Regions from separate parts of the Bacillus sp. L381 genome, predicted to be linked through region 2. Evidence: riboswitches for the same ligand, from Rfam matches in the RefSeq annotation. Region 2 holds a riboswitch; each other region holds the start of a gene.
The links. A riboswitch is a leader RNA that binds a small molecule or an ion and turns the genes downstream of it on or off. The one in region 2 is predicted to bind S-adenosylmethionine.

Region 1 (5,137 bases), 140 kb from region 2:
AAGCATGGCCATTTCTGATGTACTGTACTTGCTGAGATAATCTTTCATTCGAAAATGATTGAAGAGTGGTTAAATAGTGATGTTAACAATCCATTACCGTTACCTTATAGAGGAACCGAAGTTATAGGTAGAGGAGTTCGCAAAGGTACAAATGAAGTTAAAGAAAAATGAAGATGGTAGCTTTATACTAACAGGCTACCCAACGAGGTGATATACAATGATTGAAATCAAAGTTTCTGATCCTGTATTTAGATTTCTAGGAGGGCATTTCCACCAAGATATAGAGTCTCCAGAATCAGCTCTTGATGAGTATCTAAATGAAGCATCAAATAAACTAAAAAAAAGAGATGTAAGAGCACTTACCGAGTTTGTAAACAGTGATCATTCGGAAGCAGATAAGATTGATTTTATAGAGGAGGCGGCTGATGGTGTATTTTTCCCAGAGGACGGTATAACTCCTTTAGAATGGCTTAAACAAGTTACAGAACAAATAAAACAGCACATTGAAACTCTCTAGATAAAAGAAAGTCCTTCTCTTATGAGAAGGGCTTTATCTATGTTTTCAATAGGTTAGACTATCTTCGGTCCATAGATCCATCAGCAGTCAGGCTGAAAGAACCTTGCAGTATACAGCAAATGCACTTCAAAAACAGCACAAAAAAATAATTTCGTCCCCAACTCGATGAATGATGACAAAATCAATAAATAAGCAAAGTAAAAAACCCTTGCTACGCAAGGGTTTCGGCTATGATTCCGACTGGGCTCGAACCAGCGACCTCTACCCTGTCAAGGTAGCGCTCTCCCAGCTGAGCTACGGAATCATGATATGTATGTGTTGCTGGGTATGTTGTTGTCTCTCTGACATTTATAATTATATATCCTGGTTATCCGTTCGTCAACACTTTTTTTATCAAAAATAAAAAAGAGCGCCGCACAAATTTGGCGGCGCCCTTTTCGTTTATGATCTCACTCCGGCGGGGGCGATTTTTTTCAGCGCTTGTTCGAAGTCGCGTTCCAAATCTTCGGCGTTTTCGACTCCGACGCTCAGGCGCAGGAGCCCGTCTGTGATGCCGCGTTTCTCCCTCTCTGCTTTCGGCATGGCGGCGTGCGACATGGCAGCAGGGTATGAGAGAATGGATTCGACGGCGCCGAGGCTGACTGCGAACACCGGAAGCGATACGTTTTCGACCAGCTTTTTGACGGCTTCTTTGCTTTCCAGTTCAAAGGACAGGACGGCGCCCGCTCCGCTCGCTTGTCGTTTATGAGTGTCGGCTCCCGGGTGTCCGGCAAGCCCCGGATAGTAAACGTTTTTGACGGCGGGATGCCCGTGAAAGTAGGCAGCCAGCCGTTCAGCCGTCCGGCTCGCTTTTTCCAGTCTGACCTGTAATGTTTTTAATCCTCTCAATACGAGCCAGCAGTCCTGGACGCCAAGTACCGCTCCAAACGAATTTTGCAGCTTATACAGCTGATTGCCGAGCTCTTCATCCTTTACGGCGGCAAGCCCTGACAGGACGTCACTGTGCCCGCTTAAAAATTTCGTCGCGCTGTGAAGCACGATGTCTACGCCGAGGTCAAGCGGACGCTGCAGTGCAGGCGTCATAAAAGTATTGTCAAGATATGTCAGACAGCCGTGATCCTTTGCCAGTTTGACGACGGCCTTAATATCCGTTATGCCGAGCGTCGGGTTTGACGGTGTTTCCATATAGATGGCTTTCGTATTCGGCCGGATGGCGCAGGCGACCGCTTCTGTGTCCGTCATATCGACAAAGGTGTGTTCGATTCCGAAGCGGGACAGCACCTCAGTCACCATACGGAATGTTCCGCCGTACACATCCTCCGTGACGAGCACATGGTCGCCTTGGGATAAGAGCAGAAATGCCGTCGAAATTGCCGCCATTCCGGAGCTGAAAGCAAAACCTCTCGTTCCGCCTTCAAGCCCCGCAATTGTTTCTTCAAGCGCTGTTCTTGTCGGTGTGCCGGAGCGGCTGTAATCATATGTCCCGAATTCCTCAAATGATGACTGATGGAATGTGGAGGCATGCTGGATCGGCACGCTGACAGCTCCGGTGGCTGCGTCTGTTTTAAATGGGTTGTGCACAAGCTGGGTTTCCAGCGTCCAATTGTGATTACTCATACGACACGGCCCCCTCTTTTACTTGCTGTAATGCCTGCTTTACATCCCGCTTCAAATCTTCTGCATGTTCAATTCCCACTGAAAATCTCAGCAGACGGTTGCAGACGCCGTTTGCGATGCGGATATCTTCCGGAATGTCCATGTGCGTCTGTGTCGCGGGGTATGTAATAAAGCTTTCCACCCCTCCGAGACTTTCTGCAAAACAGATCGTTTTAAGCGCCTTTAAAAACGGATTGACCCATTCCTCTTTTTGCAGCCGGAAAGACAGCATTCCGCCTTTTCCGGGATATAACACATCGGTGATTTCCTCTTCTTTTTCTAAAAATTCTGCAAGTTCACGGGCGTTTTCTTCATGACGGCGCATTCTGAGTCCGAGTGTTTTCATCCCTCTCATTAAAAGCCACGAATCGAACGGCGGGAGAACGGCACCGATCGCATTTTGGTGATTAAATATGACGTCGCCGAGCTCTTCATCCTTTACGACAGCCAGACCGGCAAGGAGATCATTGTGCCCGGCTAAATATTTTGTGGCGCTGTGAATGACGATGTCGGCTCCCAGTTCAAGCGGACGCTGGATCACCGGGGTGTAAAACGTATTATCCACAATCAAAAGCAGGCCGGCTTCTTTCGTAATGCGGGCGATTTTTTCTATGTCCGCCTCCTGCATTAACGGATTTGTCGGCGTTTCAACAAATACCGCTTTCGTGTTTTCCGTTATTTTGGAGCGTAAACAGTCTTCATCACTGAAATCATCATAAATAAAGCTTAAGCCGTATTTTCTCCACTCATTTTCAAATAAACGGTAAGTGCCTCCGTATAAATCGGAGGATACAATCAATTCATCCCCGCTTTTAAATAAAGCCATAATGGTTTGAATGGCTGCCATTCCCGAGCTGAAAGCAAAGCCTCGCGCACCGTTTTCCAACACGGCGATGGCGTCTTCAACGAGCTGGCGAGTCGGGTTTTTCGTGCGCACGTAATCAAAGCCTGTAGATTCTCCTATTCCTCTATGGCGGTAAGCGGTGGACAGATAAATCGGCGGACTGACCGTTCCCGTTGCTTCTTCGCTTCTATTTCCGATTTGGGCTAATTTTGTTTCAACATGCTGCGTCATCAGCAGGCACCATCCTTTTTCAAAAATAAAAAAGCTCCCTCTTCATAAGAAGAAGGAGCTTTTCTCTTCCTCTTATCTTCCAAGCATGTGAATCGCTTGCTGGATTTAGCACCTTGGCACTTTGCCTTCCTGCGGCAAAGCAAACCGGTTGCTGAGGTTTCAAAGGGCCAGTCCCTCCACCTCTCGTGATAAGAATATTGTTTTGTATTTTCTGATTGTTCTATATTAACGCACTATAAAATGAATTTCAACAACTTTTTAATTTTCTGAACTCTCTCAAGAAGTGCATCTGAAGAAAGAAATTTCTAATAATTCATGGTACAATAGGGAAAAACCATTAAGACAAGAAGCGGCCTGGAGGAATGCTAAGTGGCACCGAAAACCGGAATCATTCATGAGAAAAAACTTTTCTCCCATGAGCTTGAAGAAGAAATGACCGTTTTGGTCTACCTGCCAAACACCTACTCCCCCCTGTATAAATATCATACGGTCATCGCCCAGGACGGCCATGATTACTTCAGATTAGGGAAAATCGGGCGGCAGGCGGAAGAGCTCATGTCAAAGGGGGAAATTGACCGCTGCATCATTATCGGCGTCCCCTATAAAAATGTGCGGGAGCGAAGAGACACATACCATCCCGAAGGCTCTAAGTTCGCCTCATATAAACGGTTTATCGCAAATGAGCTCGTTCCTTTTATCGACAAAGAATACCCGACTTATCAAGTCGGATACGGCCGCACAATGATCGGGGATTCCCTCGGCGGAACCGTTTCGCTCATGACGGCGATTGACTATCCAAACATGTTCGGAAACGTCATCATGCAGTCTCCGTATGTTGACGGGCACGTCCTGGATGCCGTCCGGGAGTCGGAGGATCTCAAACAGATTTCCGTTTATCATCAAATCGGAGAAAAAGAAACCGACGTTCACACAACGGACGGCCAGATTCTTGATTTCACCGCGCCGAACGAAGAGCTCAAACAGCTGCTGGAAAGCAAACAGTCTGAATACACGTATGAAACCTTCGACGGGGATCATAAGTGGACCTACTGGCAGCCGCTCATAACGCCGGCGCTGAAGAAAATGCTGTAACCATTCATTTAAGGAGGGAACTTTCATGAAATACGGTATTGTTTTATTTCCATCAAAAAAATTACAGGATCTCGCAAATTCGTACCGAAAACGCTACGACCCGAGCTACGCGCTCATACCGCCGCACCTGACGGTAAGAGATCCGTTTGAAGCGACAGAACAGGAAATCGAGCAGGTCGTATCACAGCTGAGACAGACGGCAAAAGAGTCGCACCCGCTCGTTCTGAAGATCACAAAATACAGCTCGTTTTCTCCTGTAAATAATGTGATATACATGAAAGCGGAGCCGACGGAGGAATTAAAAACGCTGAGTGAGAAATGCTACTCAGGAGCATTATCCGGAGAGCCGGAATACAGCTTCGTTCCGCATGTCACAGTCGGCCAGAAGCTGTCGTCAGATGAACATTCCGACGTACTCGGGCAGCTGAAAATGCTGGACATTTCCCACGAAGAAGTCATCGACCGTTTTCACTTGCTCTATCAGCTGGATAACGGCTCATGGACTGTGTACGAAACATTTTTATTAGGCGGAGGAGAATAACTGTTTGGAAGCCATCATTGCAAAAACTGAAAAACAGCTGAACGACGCTTTTTTCGTCAGAAAAGAGGTCTTTGTTAAAGAGCAGCACGTTCCGGAAGAAGAAGAGATTGATCAATTCGAAGACACGTCAGAGCATATTGTCATTTATGACGGCGGCCAGCCGGTCGGAGCCGGCAGATGGCGCTTGAAAGACGGGCATGGAAAATTAGAGCGCATCTGCGTGATGAAAAGCCACCGCTCTCTCGGTGTCGGCGCC
Region 2 (5,137 bases):
AATGATTTTATAAAGTATTTTGAATTATCGCATTGTTATTTTGATATGTCAATGCTTTTTCGGGTGAAAAGATTGAGTTTCCCGATCCGTTCCGCAGCCTCTTTAAGTCTTTCTTCACTTGTCAGAAGGCCGACTCTGATATAGCCCTCCCCCCATTTTCCGAACCCGTTTCCGGCTGCGACCGCAACATTTGCTTTTTCCAGCAGCAGATCTGAAAACGACTGTGATGTATAACCGTCCGGCACCGGGAGCCATGCAAAAAAAGAGCCCGCGGGAGCCGTGACATCCCAGCCGATATCGCGGCATGCTGCAATCCATGCATTTCGTCTCGACTCATATCTGTTATTTTGAGCTGCGACGCACGCCTGATCCGCTAAAAGAGCTGCTGCCGCCGCCTGCTGCGCGGCGGGAAACAGGCTGACAAACATATGATCCTGATAAAGGTTGATCGCTTCGATAACAGACGCGTTTCCGACGGCAAATCCGACACGCCAGCCCGCCATGTTATAAGTTTTTGACAAGGTATAGATTTCAATTCCAGTCTCTTTTGCACCTTCCGTCTCCAAAAAGCTCAGCGGTTTATGCCCGTCAAAGCCGACTGCTCCGTACGCGAAATCATGAACGACACAAATGCCGTTTTGTTCTGCAAAGCTGACCGTTTCCTCAAAAAACGCCTCTGTCGCCACGGCGCCGGTCGGATTATTCGGATAATTGAGATACAGCAGCTTCGCCTCATTTTGCACCTTTTCAGGAATTGCGCTGTAATCAGGGAGAAATCCTCTATCTTCCGTCAGCGGCATCATTTCCATTTTCGCTTTCGCAAGAGCGACCCCCGACCAGTAGTCAGGATATCCGGGATCAGGCACAAGAATTGTATCTCCCGGGTTCAAAAGACATTGCGGAATCTCTACAAGTCCCGCCTTGCCTCCGAACAGCACGGCCACTTCCGTTTCCGGATTAAGCGTAACCCCGTACTCCCTTTCATAAAATTCAGCGGCTGCTTTTTTGAAGCTGTAAGCGCCCCGGAAGGATGAGTATTTATGATTTTCCGGCCTTTCGACGGCGCGCTTCATTTCCTCAACGATATGCTGAGGCGTCGGCTGATCGGGGTTCCCCTGTCCTAAATTAATGACGTCTTTGCCTTCTTTCAGCTTTTGATTCACTTTTTGCACCAATGATGCGAAAAATTGTTCCGGCAGCTGTTTGAGTACATCAGAGATTTCAAAGTTCATATTTTCACCTTCTAAAAATTTCTTGAAATGATAGTCCATCATCATATATGGTTAAATAAAAAAAGTAAAGAGAAACTTGGGGTGTTAAAAAAATGAAATGGACCGTTTCTTGTTTGCAATTTGATATTTCATACGGAAATCCTTCAGAAAACTTCAAAAAAGCAGAATCTTTGATTGAGCAAGAAAGCCGCCGCGCTGATGTCATCGTGCTTCCTGAGTTATGGACGACCGGCTATGACCTCACACGGCTTGACCAGCTGGCGGATGAAAACGGCGAAACCTCGGTACAATGGCTTAAAAAAACGGCAAAAAGATTCAATGTACACCTCGTTGCCGGATCTGTCGCGGTCAAAGAAGGAGAAAATGTCTATAACACCATGTACATCGCCGATAACAGCGGACAGATCGTGAAGCAGTATCAAAAAGCCCATCTGTTTCAGCTGATGGATGAACATATATATCTGTCAGCCGGAAACAGCGACGGTTCCTTTGAGCTTGACGGTGTCAAGTGCGCCGGGCTGATCTGCTATGATATCCGTTTCCCCGAATGGATCAGAAAGCATACGTCCCAGGGAGCGAATGTACTGTTTATCTCTGCGGAATGGCCGTTGCCCCGCCTCGATCATTGGCGAAGCCTGCTTATCGCCAGAGCAATTGAAAACCAATGTTTTGTCGCCGCCTGCAACTGCACGGGATCCAATCCCGATAATGAATTTGCCGGCCACAGCCTGGTGATTGACCCATGGGGCCGGATTTTGGCTGAAGGAGACCGGACGGAAGGCGCAGTCCGGGCGGAAATCGATGTTTCAGATAGCGAGGCTGTGCGCGGCACCATACCGGTTTTCCAAGATTTGCGGCGTGATTTATATTAATTTTCAAAAAAACGTTGACAAGAATATTCGGCACCTGCTAATATTTTCATCAACTGATTAATCCGAATTGTGATACAAATCAATATATTTTTCTCTTATCGAGAGTTGGGCGAGGGAATTGGCCTTTTGACCCCAACAGCAACCGACCGTAATTCCATTGTGAAATGGGGCGCGTACATTTTGCGCCGAGACATTGTCTCATAAGGCACGGTGCTAATTCCATCAGATGTTTATCTGAGAGATAAGAGGCGGACTGCACTGTTTCAGCCTCCTTCTCTTTCAGAGAAGGGGGCTTTTTTTCGGGCGTATTCTCCGTCACGATCTCTTACAGCCACTACATAATAGGAGGGTAAATCCATGTCTGCAACTAAAACAAGTCTTTACGAACAATTAACAGAAAGCTCCGCCGCCGCGCTAGCCGTGAAGCTCGGCTTGTTCCAAAGCAAAAGCACCCTGACATGCCGTGAAATCGGCGACGGCAATTTGAATTACGTCTTTCATGTGTACGATAAAGAAAACAAAAAGGGACTGATTATCAAGCAGGCGATTCCTTACGCCAAAGTCGTCGGTGAAAGCTGGCCGCTTACGATCGATCGGGCGAGAATCGAAAGCAGCGCCCTCATCCGCCAGGGCGAGCATGTGCCGCACCTTGTTCCGGCCGTTTACTATTCCGATACTGAAATGGCCGTCACGGTAATGGAAGACCTCTCGCATTTAAAGATCTCAAGAAAAGGGCTGCTGGAAGGAAAACATTATCCGAACTTATCGGCCCATATCGGTGAATTTTTAGGAAAAACGCTTTTTTACTCATCCGATTATGCGCTTGATGTGAAAGTAAAGCAGCAGCTCGCAAAGCAGTTTACAAATCCTGAGCTTTGCAATATCACAGAAAGGCTTGTGTTTACAGAACCGTTTCTCGATCATGAAACAAATGATTTCGAAGAGGAGCTGCGCCCATACGCAGAAAAAATTTGGAACAACCCCCGGCTGAAAGAAGGCGCTGACGAATTGAAAGCCATCTTTCTGAATTCAGCGGAAACATTGATTCACGGCGATCTGCACACGGGAAGCATCTTCGCCGATGAACATGAAACAAAAGTCATTGATCCCGAATTTGCTTTCTTCGGACCGATCGGCTTTGACATCGGCCAATTTATCGCCAACCTGCTGTTAAACGCCCTCAGCCGGGACAGTGACGACAGACAGCCGTTATATGATCATACTGTTGCCGTATGGGACACATTTGTGAAAACATTCAGTAAAGCTTGGGAGAAAGACAGCTTGCCTTCCTGCAGACATCTGCTGGAAGATACACTGAAAAACACGTTTGAGGAAGCGGTCGGTTTTGCGGGATGCGAACTGATCCGGCGCACGATCGGCCTCGCCCATGTGGCTGACTTAGATGAACTCACTCCGTTTGACAAACGAATCGAACGGAAAAAGCTGGCGCTTGAAATCGGCGCCTGTTATATCGAAAACAGAAAAGAACTGAAGCATATCACTGAGGTTCTGGATCAATTTAAGCTCCGTGTAAAGGAATGATGCAGCATGACCAATGAATTTGCCATCCCCCGTTCTGTGGAATGGAAAGAAACTTACATCCGTATTTTAAATCAGCAAAAGCTCCCTGACGTCACTGAATATGTCGATCTTGAAACAAAGGAAGATGTATTCGACGCGATTATCACACTGAAAGTAAGGGGCGCTCCGGCCATCGGTATAACGGCGGCGTTCGGACTCGCGCTCTCTGCCAAATCGTTTGAAGTCCGCGATCTTTCTGATTTCCGCCGTCAGCTCGCGGATGTCAAAGCGTATTTAAACAGCTCGAGACCGACTGCCGTCAACCTCGCGTGGGCGCTTGACAGACTGACGGATTCCGTAAGAGATGCGATCTCAATCAATGAAGCCAAGACCACGCTCGTACATGAAGCCATTCAAATTCAAATTGAGGATGAAGAAACATGCCGAATGATCGGCCAAAATGCTCTGCACCTTTTTAAAAAAGGCGATCAGATCATGACCATCTGCAATGCGGGTTCAATTGCCACAAGCAGGTACGGTACGGCGCTTGCCCCCTTTTACTTAGCGAAACAAAAAGACCTCGGTCTTCATATTTACGCATGTGAAACAAGGCCCGTTCTGCAGGGGTCGCGGCTGACGGCGTGGGAGCTGATGCAGGGCGGGATTGATGTCACGCTCATTACTGACAGCATGGCCGCCCATACAATGAAGGAAAAGCACATTTCAGCGGTCATTGTCGGCGCTGACAGAATTGCTAAAAACGGGGATACTGCCAACAAGATCGGAACGTACGGCCTCGCTATTTTGGCAAACGCCTTTCAAATTCCGTTTTTTGTGGCCGCACCGCTTTCGACTTTTGACTTACGGATTGAAAACGGTGATCAGATTCCTATTGAAGAAAGAGATCCGGATGAAGTCAGACAGATCTCCGGCATACGCACCGCACCTGAAGATGTACCGGTCTTCAATCCTGCCTTTGATACTACACCGAGCAGCCTGATTTCAGGCATTATAACCGAGAAAGGCATTGTGACTGGTTCTTACACGGAAGAAATCGAACAATTATTCGCAGACTGCCAGCTGAGCTGAAAAACCGCTGATGATATTGCCTCAGGCAATGTCAGCGGTTTTTTTGTCTGCATAATGTAATCACTTCATCTTTTTGGGCGGCTGAAATCAGATGCATTTTAAAAAACAGCTCTGCATAGCCGGCTATCTTTTGCGGACGGCTCAATCTCATCAGGCTTCGTCCTCCTTTTTCGTCAGACCAACTTTTTTCACTTAATAAAATGATATGTCGGACGTGAAAAAACGGAACGTGCCATATGCTTTATTTTTCTTTATAGGATATTTGTTCGATGTTCAGCAGCACCGCTTTTACATCCGTCTGGGTGCCCGCGTATCCCGTTAAAGCGCTGTTTTTGCCGATTACCCGATGGCACGGGATCAAAATCGGCAGCCGGTTGCGTTTATTGGCTTGTCCGATGGCGCGCACCGCTTTCGGTTTACCGA
Region 3 (5,137 bases), 1.5 Mb from region 2:
GTCCGCTATGCCGCATGGCCATGGCGGTCTCGCAATATCAAAGCCTGACATGCGGGCATGGGCATACATTTGATATATCAAAACAAGGCTATGTGAATTTCCTCAATAAACCGGTTAAAACCCGCTATGACAGGCAGCTGTTCGAAGCGAGACGCGAGCTTTTTGACAGCCGGGAGTTTTTTTCGCCGGTTCAAAAAGAGATCGCCGCCATCATCACCCGTACTCAATCTCCGCGAAAACAGGCGGCGGTATTGGACGCGGGATGCGGGGAGGGCTCCCATTTAGACGCCGTATACAGATTGCTGCAGCCCGCTTTTTCCGTGACGGGAATCGGCATTGATATCTCGAAAGAAGGTGTGCTGCAAGCTGCAAAAGCCTTCGGGGATCATAAGGTTTTTGCCGTCGCTGATGTGGCGGATACGCCGTTTGCCGACAGCAGTTTTGATGTGATTCTGTCTGTTTTATCACCTTGGAATTACAAGGAATGCAGCAGGCTTTTAAGAAAGGGCGGCACAGTCATTAAAGCGGTGCCGCGGCGGGATTACTTGAAAGAAGTAAGGGAATTCTTCTTCGGAGACAGTCCTGAACGGAATGATACCGCTGAGTCCGCGGCCGGCCGTTTCCAAACCGGCTTTCAAGCCTTTGAGCGCAAGCGGCTGTGTTACACGAAGACCTTATCGCAGACTGATCTTGAGCTGCTTGTGAACATGACGCCCTTAACATGGAAATGTTCTGATGAAAGCATTCAGCGCTTTATCAGCCGGAAAGCGGCTGATATTACGATAGATATCGATATTTTAATAGGAACCGGTCCGCTGTAAAACGGAAAAGACACGCTGTAAGCGTGTCTTCTTTTTATTTCCAGACTTCACCGGCAATGTCGACGACATGGCGCAGTTTCGCCCATTGCTGTTCTTCTGTGATCAGATTTCCTTCCTCAGTCGAAGCGAATCCGCATTGCGGGCTGAGGCAAAGCTGATCCAGGCTGACATATTGAGCAGCTTCTTCAATCCGGCGTTTAACCGCGTCCTTGTCTTCGAGTTCGCCGTGTTTCGACGTAATCAAACCGAGCACAAGCTGAAGATCAGAGCGTTTGACATAACGAAGCGGTTCAAAGCCGCCGGAGCGGGAATCATCATATTCCAAGAACAATCCGTCAAGGTCAAGTCCGTCAAAAATCGTTTCCGCCGCCGCATCATACCCGCCTTCAGCCGTCCATGTGGACTGGAAGTTGCCGCGGCAGATATGCATCGTAACCTTCAGATCGGCAGGACGATCTTTGATGGCGTCATTAATGGAAGCGGCGAACAGCCTGCGCAGCTCATCCGGCGTCGTGCCAAAAGCTTCAATCTGGCGAAGCCCCGCTTCCGATAAGAAAACGGCCCATGCGGTATCATCGAGCTGAAGATAGCGGCACCCGGCGTCATAGAAAGCCTGAATCGCTTTCTTATACGCTTGTGATACATCATGCTGAAATTGTTTGTAATCGTTCTGATACGCCGCTTTTTCCAATTTTCCGCGGAAAAACAGCATATTCGGGCTTGGGATGGTCATTTTTGGCACGGCATCGCCGGCAATGCTGTGCAGGAATTTATAATCTTCGAGCATCGGATGCTGAGAAAAATCAATATCTCCCGTTACTTTAATGCCGCGCGCTTTCGTCTGTACATTGCGGAACTGAATACCGCTCTCAGGCGTAAACGCTTCGACGCCGTCTAAGTTTTCGAGAAAATCAAAATGCCACCAGGCACGGCGGAATTCGCCGTCTGTCACGACATTGAGGCCGGTTTCTTTCTGCTTTTCCACACTGCGGATGATTTCTTTGTTTTCGATTTCGCGCAGCTGTTCTGCCGAAATCTCATCAGCCGTTCTTTGCAGACGGGCTTGCTTCACAGCCGCCGGCCGCAGGAGGCTTCCGACCTGATCCGCGCGAAACGGCGGTTTTTTTCTTAGAAGAGTGTGCAATGGTTGCTCTGTGTTTTGCTGTGACATGAACGATTCCTTCTTTCCTGATGAAATATAAAAAAGCTCTTCCCTCGGATAGGGAAGAGCTTGCGTCCGCAAATCTCAACCTTATCTTCAGGATTTAGCACCATTCTGCTGAACAGCGGTTGCCGGGTATCATAGGGCCAGTCCCTCCACCTCTCTTGATAAGGAAATATGCTATTTTCAGAATAAACTGTAATACTATTAATCTTAGTATGTTTTATCAAATTGTCAATATATTTCGAAAAATATTTTTTATTTGTCACCCTCAAATAAAATCATATCAATCACAATTGCGATCGCGAGACAAAGAACGATATCCTCTTCATTTTCAATCTGCAGATGATAGGAATCGCCCCAGCTCATCCATGTTTTACTGACGGTCATCCGGCTTGATTTTCCGTCTGTCACTTGAAAATTCCGCCCCCACACGTCGCCGGTAATATCCCAGCCGAGTCCGGAAATTTCAAATTTCGGTTTGAAAAACGTTACTTTCTTGATGACTTGGCATACAGGTTTGCCGCTGACGGAAATCTCGTAACGGGGAACGAGCGACATCAGTTTCTGACTGACGCTGGCGAGTGTGCGTCCGTCCAAATCAGTCAGCTTCAGTTCATCGCCGAACGAAAACAACTTTCCCTCCACATTGAAGACTTCTTTTCCGCTTTCAAGAAACACTTGAAACCGATTCTTAAATGTAAACACCCGCTCTTTGATATAAAAATGATTCATAAAAAAACTCCTTTTTTATGTTGTACGTAAAAAGGAGGCGGATGGTTTCATATAGACAGGTGCATAAAAAAAGGCTGCCGATTTTGCGGCAGCTGTCGTTTTTTATGATAGCGGCATCCGGCGTTTTTGACGGATCGCATTTAAATCAATGATGTTATTCGTGTCGGCAGCTGTCACCAGCGGGCTTGTCTTTGGCGTTTTCCGGCGGTTGTCCTTACTGAAAGAGAAAACCAGGTATCCTGTCAAAGCAGCAAAAATAAGTAGCATCATTTTACATACCTCCCAAAAAAAGTTTTGGTATTATTATTGTACGAAAAAACAAACGAAAAGTATTCAAACAATTGTAACTTTTTTAAAAAATAACGACATTTTCCGTAAAAACGACTATAAGTTGCAAGAGATTTTCTCATGTTGTGGTTCTATAGATTGTATCGGCTGCTGAGTGATTATCGTTTATATAACTTTTTTACTATTTTTTAACAGAGTCGAATTAACTAATACGGTGTTTTCGTTTGCCTTGTGTTATTCAGTACCCCAAAAAATCCTGTGATATGCAAAATAACTGCTTCTAACAGATGGTTATAGATTGACAGCGCTTTCTTTATTTTTTGTAAGAAAACGAGAAGTTATCTTAAAAAAATCGTTTGAACATTTTCCGCAGCTTTTTAAAAGGATTTGATTTCGTTTCCAAAACGCGCGGGTCTTTTAAGGTTTTTTTCAATTCTTTCGCTACAGTTCCTCTTGCCATAGTGTTCACTCCTTTTTTCCATTTCATACCTTATATACGGAAAGAAAGAAGGAAAGGTTTCATGTGAAAGAAAAAAACCAAAGCAGGAGGCTTTGGTTTTACGCGCGTTCTTCAAACAGCCTGGCGATTTCAACAATGACGTTTACCGCCTTTTCCATATGATCGACAGAAATGTATTCATATTTTCCGTGGAAGTTTTGGCCGCCCGTGAAGATGTTCGGCGTCGGCAGTCCCATGTAAGAGAGCTGTGATCCGTCGGTTCCGCCCCGGATCGGTTCGATAATCGGTTCGATGTCGAGGTTTTTCATGGCTTGATATGCGACGTCGACTATCTCTTTGACCGGTTCGATTTTTTCTCTCATATTGTAGTATTGATCATGCAATTCAAGCTTGATGCTTTCCTTGCCGTATTTGGCCGCAAGCGCGTCGGCGGTTTTCTGCATATATTCTTTGCGTTCTGTAAAGCGGTCTCTGTCAAAATCTCTGATGATGTACGACAGGGCGGCTTCAGAAACGTCGCCGTTCATGGAAAGCAAGTGATAGAAGCCTTCATATCCTTCCGTATATTCAGGCGCTTCTTCTTTCGGCAGCGCGTGATGAAATTCCATCGCGATTTTTGAAGCGTTGACCATTTTGTTTTTTGCCGTTCCGGGGTGGACGCTTTTTCCGTAACAAGTAAGCTTAGCGGCGGCTGCGTTGAAGCTTTCATATTGCAGTTCGCCGAGGGGGCCGCCGTCTATCGTGTAAGCGAATGCAGCGTTGAAGCGGCCGACATCGAATTTATGAGGGCCTCTGCCGATTTCTTCATCAGGCGTGAAGGCGACCCGGATCGTGCCGTGTTTGATGTCAGGGTGTTTAATCAAGTACGCCATTGCCGTCATGATTTCGGCGATGCCCGCTTTGTTGTCGGCTCCGAGCAGCGTCGTGCCGTCCGTTGTGATCAGCGTCTGGCCTTTATAGCGGGAAAGCTCCGGGAATTGCTCAGGCGAAAGGACGACATTGAGTTTGTCATTCAGAACGATATCATGTCCGTCATAGCTCTCAATAATCTGAGGATTCACATTTTTTCCGGTAAAATCAGTCGCTGTATCCACGTGAGCCAGAAAACCGACAGTCGGCACGTCTTTATCCGTATTTGCCGGAAGAGTCGCCATGACGTACCCATTGTCATCGACTGTGATTTCTGTCATGCCGATCGACTTTAATTCATCCGCCAGCATGTTGGCCAATGTCAGCTGCCCGGGGGTTGAAGGGCAGTTTTCATTGTTTTCGTCAGACTGTGTATCGACTTTTACATAAGAGGTAAAGCGTTCAATGATTTCATTTTTCATACCGTCATCTCCTTTGTCTTATCTTACCATGTGCGGGGGAGGGATTTCTATTTCGCCACCCGTTTTGAATCGAAGGCTCTGTTTTTTACGCGAATGAAAACAAATTATGAAGAAACGATGACTAAACGATTAAACTTTTTGGAAATGGATGATTGAGGAAGAAAAAAACTATATAATATGGACAGTTCATTCAATAGGGGAGGCTTTCTTCATGGCGATTTTAGTGACAGGCGGAGCGGGTTATATCGGAAGCCATACATGTGTCGAGCTGTTAAACAGCGGCTATGAGATCGTGGTTCTGGATAATCTGTCAAATAGCTCACCGGAAGCATTGGAGCGG
Region 4 (5,137 bases), 1.5 Mb from region 2:
TGCGCACCCATTCGTTCATTTCATTTTTCAGCCAGTGGCGGATCGGCACAGGGAAGCCGAGTTTTTTGCGGTTAAGCACATGATCAGGCACTACCCCTTCAGCGGCTTTACGCAGGAGGTATTTCGTCGTGCCGTTTTTCGTTTTCAGTTCATCCGGAATTTTAGAGGCCACGTCAAACACGACTTTATCAAGGAACGGCACGCGCAGCTCCAATGAGTTGGCCATCGTCATTTTGTCAGCCTTTAACAGAATGTCGCCGCGCATCCACGTATGAATGTCGACATACTGCATTTTATTAATGTCACTGTATGAACGGCTTTCCGTAAAGTACGGCTTCGTGACATCACGGTATGAAAGCTCTGAATTGTAATGTTTAAGCAGCTGTTTTTTCACAGGCTCTTCAAAAATCTTCGCATTTCCGATATAGCGCTCCTCAAGCGGTGTGCAGCCGCGGACTAAGAGGCTTTTCCCTCTCATTCCTTCAGGCATGACGGATGCCACATGAAGAAGCATTTTTTTCAGTCCGGACGGAATGCGTTCAAACGGTTTAAGCGACAGCGGTTCGCGGTAAATATTGTACCCGCCGAACAGCTCGTCCGCGCCTTCCCCGGATAACGCGACCGTTACATGTTTTTTCGCTTCTTTCGCGACAAAGTACAAAGGAATCGCCGCCGGATCTGCAAGCGGGTCATCAAAGTGCCAGACGATTTTCGGAAGCTCGTTCATATACTCCTCAGGAGAAATGACTTTGCTGATATTTTCAATCCCGAGCGCGGCAGCTGTTTCCTTCGCTACATCAACTTCACTGAAGCCCTGCTGCTCAAAGCCGACAGAAAATGTTTTAAGGTTCGGGTGAAATTCTTTCGCAACTGAGACGATAAAAGAAGAGTCAATACCGCCGGATAGGAACGAGCCGACGGGAACGTCACTTCTCATGTGGACTTTGACAGAGTCAAAGATTGCGTCTCTGACTTCTTTCACCAATTTATCTTCATCAGACTGAACGGGCTTAAAGTTCGCTTTGAAATACGTTTTAAACGCGATATCGCCTTCCGGGCGGATCGTAAACTGGCTGCCCGGCTCGACTTTTTTCACTTCAGCGTCAAGCGTGCTCGGTTCAGGAACGAATTGGAAAGACATATATTGCTGTAAAGAAGCTGTATCAAGATCAATACCGTTTTGAGCGGCCATTAAACTTTTTCTTTCAGATGCAAAATACACTTTGTCCCCGATAGTTGTGTAATACAGCGGTTTAATTCCGAACGGGTCTCTCGCGCCGTACATGACGCGGTCAGCTTTGTTCCAGATTAAAAACGCGAACATTCCGCGAAGCTTTGAAGCGGCTTCTTCTTTATAATGGCGGTATGTCGCAAGGAGCACCTCGGTATCGGAATCTGTATTGAACTTGTAGCCTTTCGCTTCAAGCTCTTCTCTCAATTCAATGTAGTTATAGATTTCGCCGTTAAAAATGATCCAATATTTTTCGTCTTCATATGATAAAGGCTGTCCGCCGTTTTCTACGTCAATAATACTGAGCCGTCTGAAGCCGAAACCGACGTGCTCGTCATGATAATACCCATCGCTGTCAGGACCGCGGTGAACGATCATTTGGTTCATTTGTTTGATTAGCTCTTCTTGATCTGCGGTTTGAGTTAATGGATGCTTATTAAAAACACCGACAAATCCACACATAGTATAGCCTCCATAAGTGTAATTTTCTAATTGGACCCCCTTTTTATAGACGCTTTGTTACGCCATTGGTTTCACGCTATGTAAAAAATCAGCATGGCAGCATCTGCAAAAAGGGAAAGCCGCTTAAGTAAGCGGCTATAAAATTATTCTCCTAGTGCTTCTTTGCGAAGCGTATCCGCCTTGTCAGTACGCTCCCAAGGAAGATCCACATCATGGCGTCCGAAGTGGCCGTAAGCAGCAGTCTGCTTATAGATCGGGCGGCGCAAATCAAGCATTTTAATAATGCCGGCAGGTCTCAGGTCGAAGTTATTCCGTACGACTTCGATCAGTTTCTCTTCAGAAGCTTTTCCTGTATCAAACGTATTGATGGAAATAGAAACAGGCTGTGCCACGCCGATTGCGTATGCAAGCTGCACTTCACAAGAATCAGCAAGGCCTGCTGCCACGATGTTTTTCGCTACGTATCTCGCAGCGTATGCCGCAGAACGGTCTACCTTCGTCGCGTCCTTACCGGAGAACGCGCCGCCGCCGTGGCGTGCATATCCGCCGTATGTGTCAACGATGATTTTACGGCCGGTAAGACCCGCATCACCTTGCGGACCGCCGATTACGAAACGTCCCGTAGGGTTGATGAAGTATTTTGTTTCTTCATCAATCAGTTCCTCAGGCACGACAGGGTTAATGACATGCTCTTTCAGATTGCGCTGAATCTGCTCAAGCGTAATTTCCGGATGGTGCTGAGTTGAGATGACGATCGCATCGATGCGGACAGGTTTGTTGTTTTCATCATATTCAACGGTAACTTGCGTTTTTCCGTCAGGGCGAAGGTACGGAAGAATATCTTCTTTGCGGACTTCGCTCAGACGGCGGGCTAATTTATGCGCCAGTGAGATCGGAAGCGGCATAAGCTCTTTCGTTTCGTTACACGCATAACCGAACATCAGACCTTGGTCCCCCGCTCCGATCGCTTCGATTTCAGCATCGCTCATTGTGCCTTCACGAGCTTCAAGAGCCTGATCGACACCCATTGCGATATCCGCAGACTGTTCATCAATTGATGTTAAAACAGCGCAAGTCTCCGCATCAAATCCGTATTTGGCACGTGTGTAGCCGATTTCTTTAATCGTTTCACGGACTGTTTTCGGAATGTCAACGTATGTTGATGTTGTAATCTCTCCGCTTACCAGCACAAGGCCTGTCGTTACAGACGTTTCGCAGGCTACGCGCGCGTTCGGGTCATTTTTTAAAATCTCATCTAAGATACTGTCAGAAATTTGGTCACAGATTTTATCCGGATGACCCTCGGTAACAGATTCAGATGTAAATAGTCGACGGTTTTTACTCATTCACTTTTCCTCCTGAAAAAAGATCTTTTGCAAGACCTTTTCATATGATACGGAACTCGCTCCCTCTTAATACAATGTCATACTATATCAGAGAATGTTAATTGGCATATTTTATGAAATAAAAAAACCTTTTCCACTCGAGGAAAGGGTTTGGTCTGTGTGCCTTTCACTCTTATCGCTCAAGGAAATATTAAACCTTGCATCAGGTTAGCACCTTGGTTTCCCACAGTGTTTTCACCTGCTTTTTTACAGAGAAACCGGTTGCTGGGCTTCATCGGGCCTGTCCCTCCGCCAGCTCGGGATAAGAGTATCCGCTCAATGAAATATCTTAACGTAAAAGGGCGGAAAGTGTCAATATGAATTAAAGCGATTACGCGCCTTTATTTCAGGAAGCAATGGAAAAAACACAAACAAAAAACAACAAATAGTATAGACTATTTTTAGATATATGTTATACTAATTCCACATTCAGCGAAATACAAATAAACCGGCAAAGGAAGGTTTTTATGAAATTAGTTGATTTAACCGCAGATCTTCAAGCGTTACTTGCAAGTCCGAATGTGCATCATAATTTATCGGCTCCAAAACTTACCGAAAAAGTGATCAGCCGAAATGAAGGAACGCTGACATCAACAGGCGCCGTACGCGCCACTACCGGAGCATATACGGGCCGATCACCTAAAGATAAATTTATCGTCCGCGAAAAAAGCACAGAAAATCAAATTGATTGGGGCGCGGTGAACCAGCCTATTTCTGAAGAAGCGTTTGAAAAGCTGTACGCCAAAGTCGTCAGCTACTTAAAACAGAGAGATGAACTGTTTGTTTTTGAAGGATTCGCAGGCGCAGATGAAAAATACAGACTGCCGATTACAGTCGTAAATGAATTTGCGTGGCATAATTTATTCGCGCGCCAGCTGTTTATCAGACCGGAGACGAATGAAAGAGATCCGCAAGCACAGCCGTTTACCATTCTTTCAGCTCCGCATTTTAAAGCTGATCCGCAAACGGACGGCACGCATTCCGAAACGTTTATCATTGTGTCCTTCGAAAAGCGCGTCATTTTAATCGGCGGTACCGAGTACGCCGGAGAAATGAAAAAATCAATATTCTCGATTATGAACTTTTTGCTCCCGCAGCAGGATATTCTGCCGATGCACTGCTCAGCCAACGTCGGTGAAAAAGGCGATGTCGCCCTGTTTTTCGGTCTTTCCGGCACAGGGAAAACGACGCTTTCAGCCGATGCGGACCGGAAACTGATCGGCGATGACGAGCACGGCTGGTCTGATTCCGGCGTTTTTAACATTGAAGGCGGATGTTACGCTAAATGTATCAATCTGAGCGAAGAAAAAGAACCGCAGATTTTTCATGCGATCCGCTTCGGGTCTGTTCTTGAGAATGTTGTGCTTGATGAGAAAACGGGTGAGGCTGATTACGACAATTCCTTCTACACGGAAAATACAAGAGCCGCATACCCGATTGAGATGATCGGCAATATCGTGCAGCCGAGCATTGCCGGTCACCCGCAGGCGATCGTCTTTTTAACGGCGGATGCATTTGGTGTGCTCCCTCCGATCAGCAAACTGACGAAGGAGCAGGCGATGTATCATTTCTTAAGCGGGTACACCAGCAAACTTGCCGGAACCGAACGCGGCGTGACATCTCCGCAAACGACTTTCTCCACGTGCTTCGGTTCACCGTTTTTGCCGCTTCCGGCTCACGTATATGCCGAAATGCTCGGGAAGAAAATCGACGAACACGGCGTTCAAGTCTTTCTGGTCAACACAGGCTGGACCGGCGGAGGGTACGGAGTCGGAGAGCGGATGAAACTTTCGTATACAAGAGCGATGGTCAAAGCCGCAATTAACGGCACGCTTGATCAGACAGACATGACAGCAGACAGCATTTTCGGACTGCACAGCCCCGTTCATGTTCCGGGCGTTCCGGATGAGGTTCTTCAGCCTGAAAACACATGGAGCGATAAAAAAGCATACAACGAAAAAGCGCTGTTTTTAGCCAATGAGTTTAAAGAAAACTTTAAAAAGTTTTCCCATGCAGACTCGATTGCCAAAGCCGGCGGACCTCTCGTTTAACTAAAAAA

Region 1: linked by a shared signal. The riboswitch ahead of QRX25_RS05815 (methionine biosynthesis PLP-dependent protein) and the one ahead of mtnK (S-methyl-5-thioribose kinase) in region 2 are both predicted to bind S-adenosylmethionine.
Region 3: linked by a shared signal. The riboswitch ahead of QRX25_RS18840 (5-methyltetrahydropteroyltriglutamate--homocysteine S-methyltransferase) and the one ahead of mtnK (S-methyl-5-thioribose kinase) in region 2 are both predicted to bind S-adenosylmethionine.
Region 4: linked by a shared signal. The riboswitch ahead of metK (methionine adenosyltransferase) and the one ahead of mtnK (S-methyl-5-thioribose kinase) in region 2 are both predicted to bind S-adenosylmethionine.

What each region holds. Positions count from the first base shown of each region.
Region 1 is NZ_CP127224.1:1,155,536-1,160,672, reverse strand. It holds gene QRX25_RS05835 (hypothetical protein) at 1-12, opposite strand, end outside; gene QRX25_RS05830 (contact-dependent growth inhibition system immunity protein) at 218-517, shown strand; tRNA gene QRX25_RS05825 (tRNA-Val) at 749-821, opposite strand; gene metC (cystathionine beta-lyase) at 959-2,134, opposite strand; gene QRX25_RS05815 (methionine biosynthesis PLP-dependent protein) at 2,127-3,248, opposite strand; SAM riboswitch class I at 3,318-3,443, opposite strand; gene QRX25_RS05810 (esterase family protein) at 3,618-4,340, shown strand; gene QRX25_RS05805 (YjcG family protein) at 4,366-4,881, shown strand; gene QRX25_RS05800 (GNAT family N-acetyltransferase) at 4,886-5,137, shown strand, end outside.
Region 2 is NZ_CP127224.1:1,293,768-1,298,904, reverse strand. It holds gene QRX25_RS06620 (pyridoxal phosphate-dependent aminotransferase) at 36-1,232, opposite strand; gene QRX25_RS06615 (carbon-nitrogen family hydrolase) at 1,325-2,104, shown strand; SAM riboswitch class I at 2,197-2,352, shown strand; gene mtnK (S-methyl-5-thioribose kinase) at 2,462-3,646, shown strand; gene mtnA (S-methyl-5-thioribose-1-phosphate isomerase) at 3,653-4,714, shown strand; gene QRX25_RS06595 (methylated-DNA--[protein]-cysteine S-methyltransferase) at 4,956-5,137, opposite strand, start outside.
Region 3 is NZ_CP127224.1:3,668,860-3,673,996, reverse strand. It holds gene QRX25_RS18845 (methyltransferase domain-containing protein) at 1-821, shown strand, start outside; gene QRX25_RS18840 (5-methyltetrahydropteroyltriglutamate--homocysteine S-methyltransferase) at 856-1,992, opposite strand; SAM riboswitch class I at 2,071-2,157, opposite strand; gene QRX25_RS18835 (LURP-one-related/scramblase family protein) at 2,242-2,718, opposite strand; gene QRX25_RS18830 (hypothetical protein) at 2,821-2,988, opposite strand; gene pepT (peptidase T) at 3,565-4,797, opposite strand; gene galE (UDP-glucose 4-epimerase GalE) at 5,009-5,137, shown strand, end outside.
Region 4 is NZ_CP127224.1:2,793,053-2,798,189, forward strand. It holds gene asnB (asparagine synthase (glutamine-hydrolyzing)) at 1-1,693, opposite strand, end outside; gene metK (methionine adenosyltransferase) at 1,837-3,039, opposite strand; SAM riboswitch class I at 3,209-3,347, opposite strand; gene pckA (phosphoenolpyruvate carboxykinase (ATP)) at 3,546-5,129, shown strand.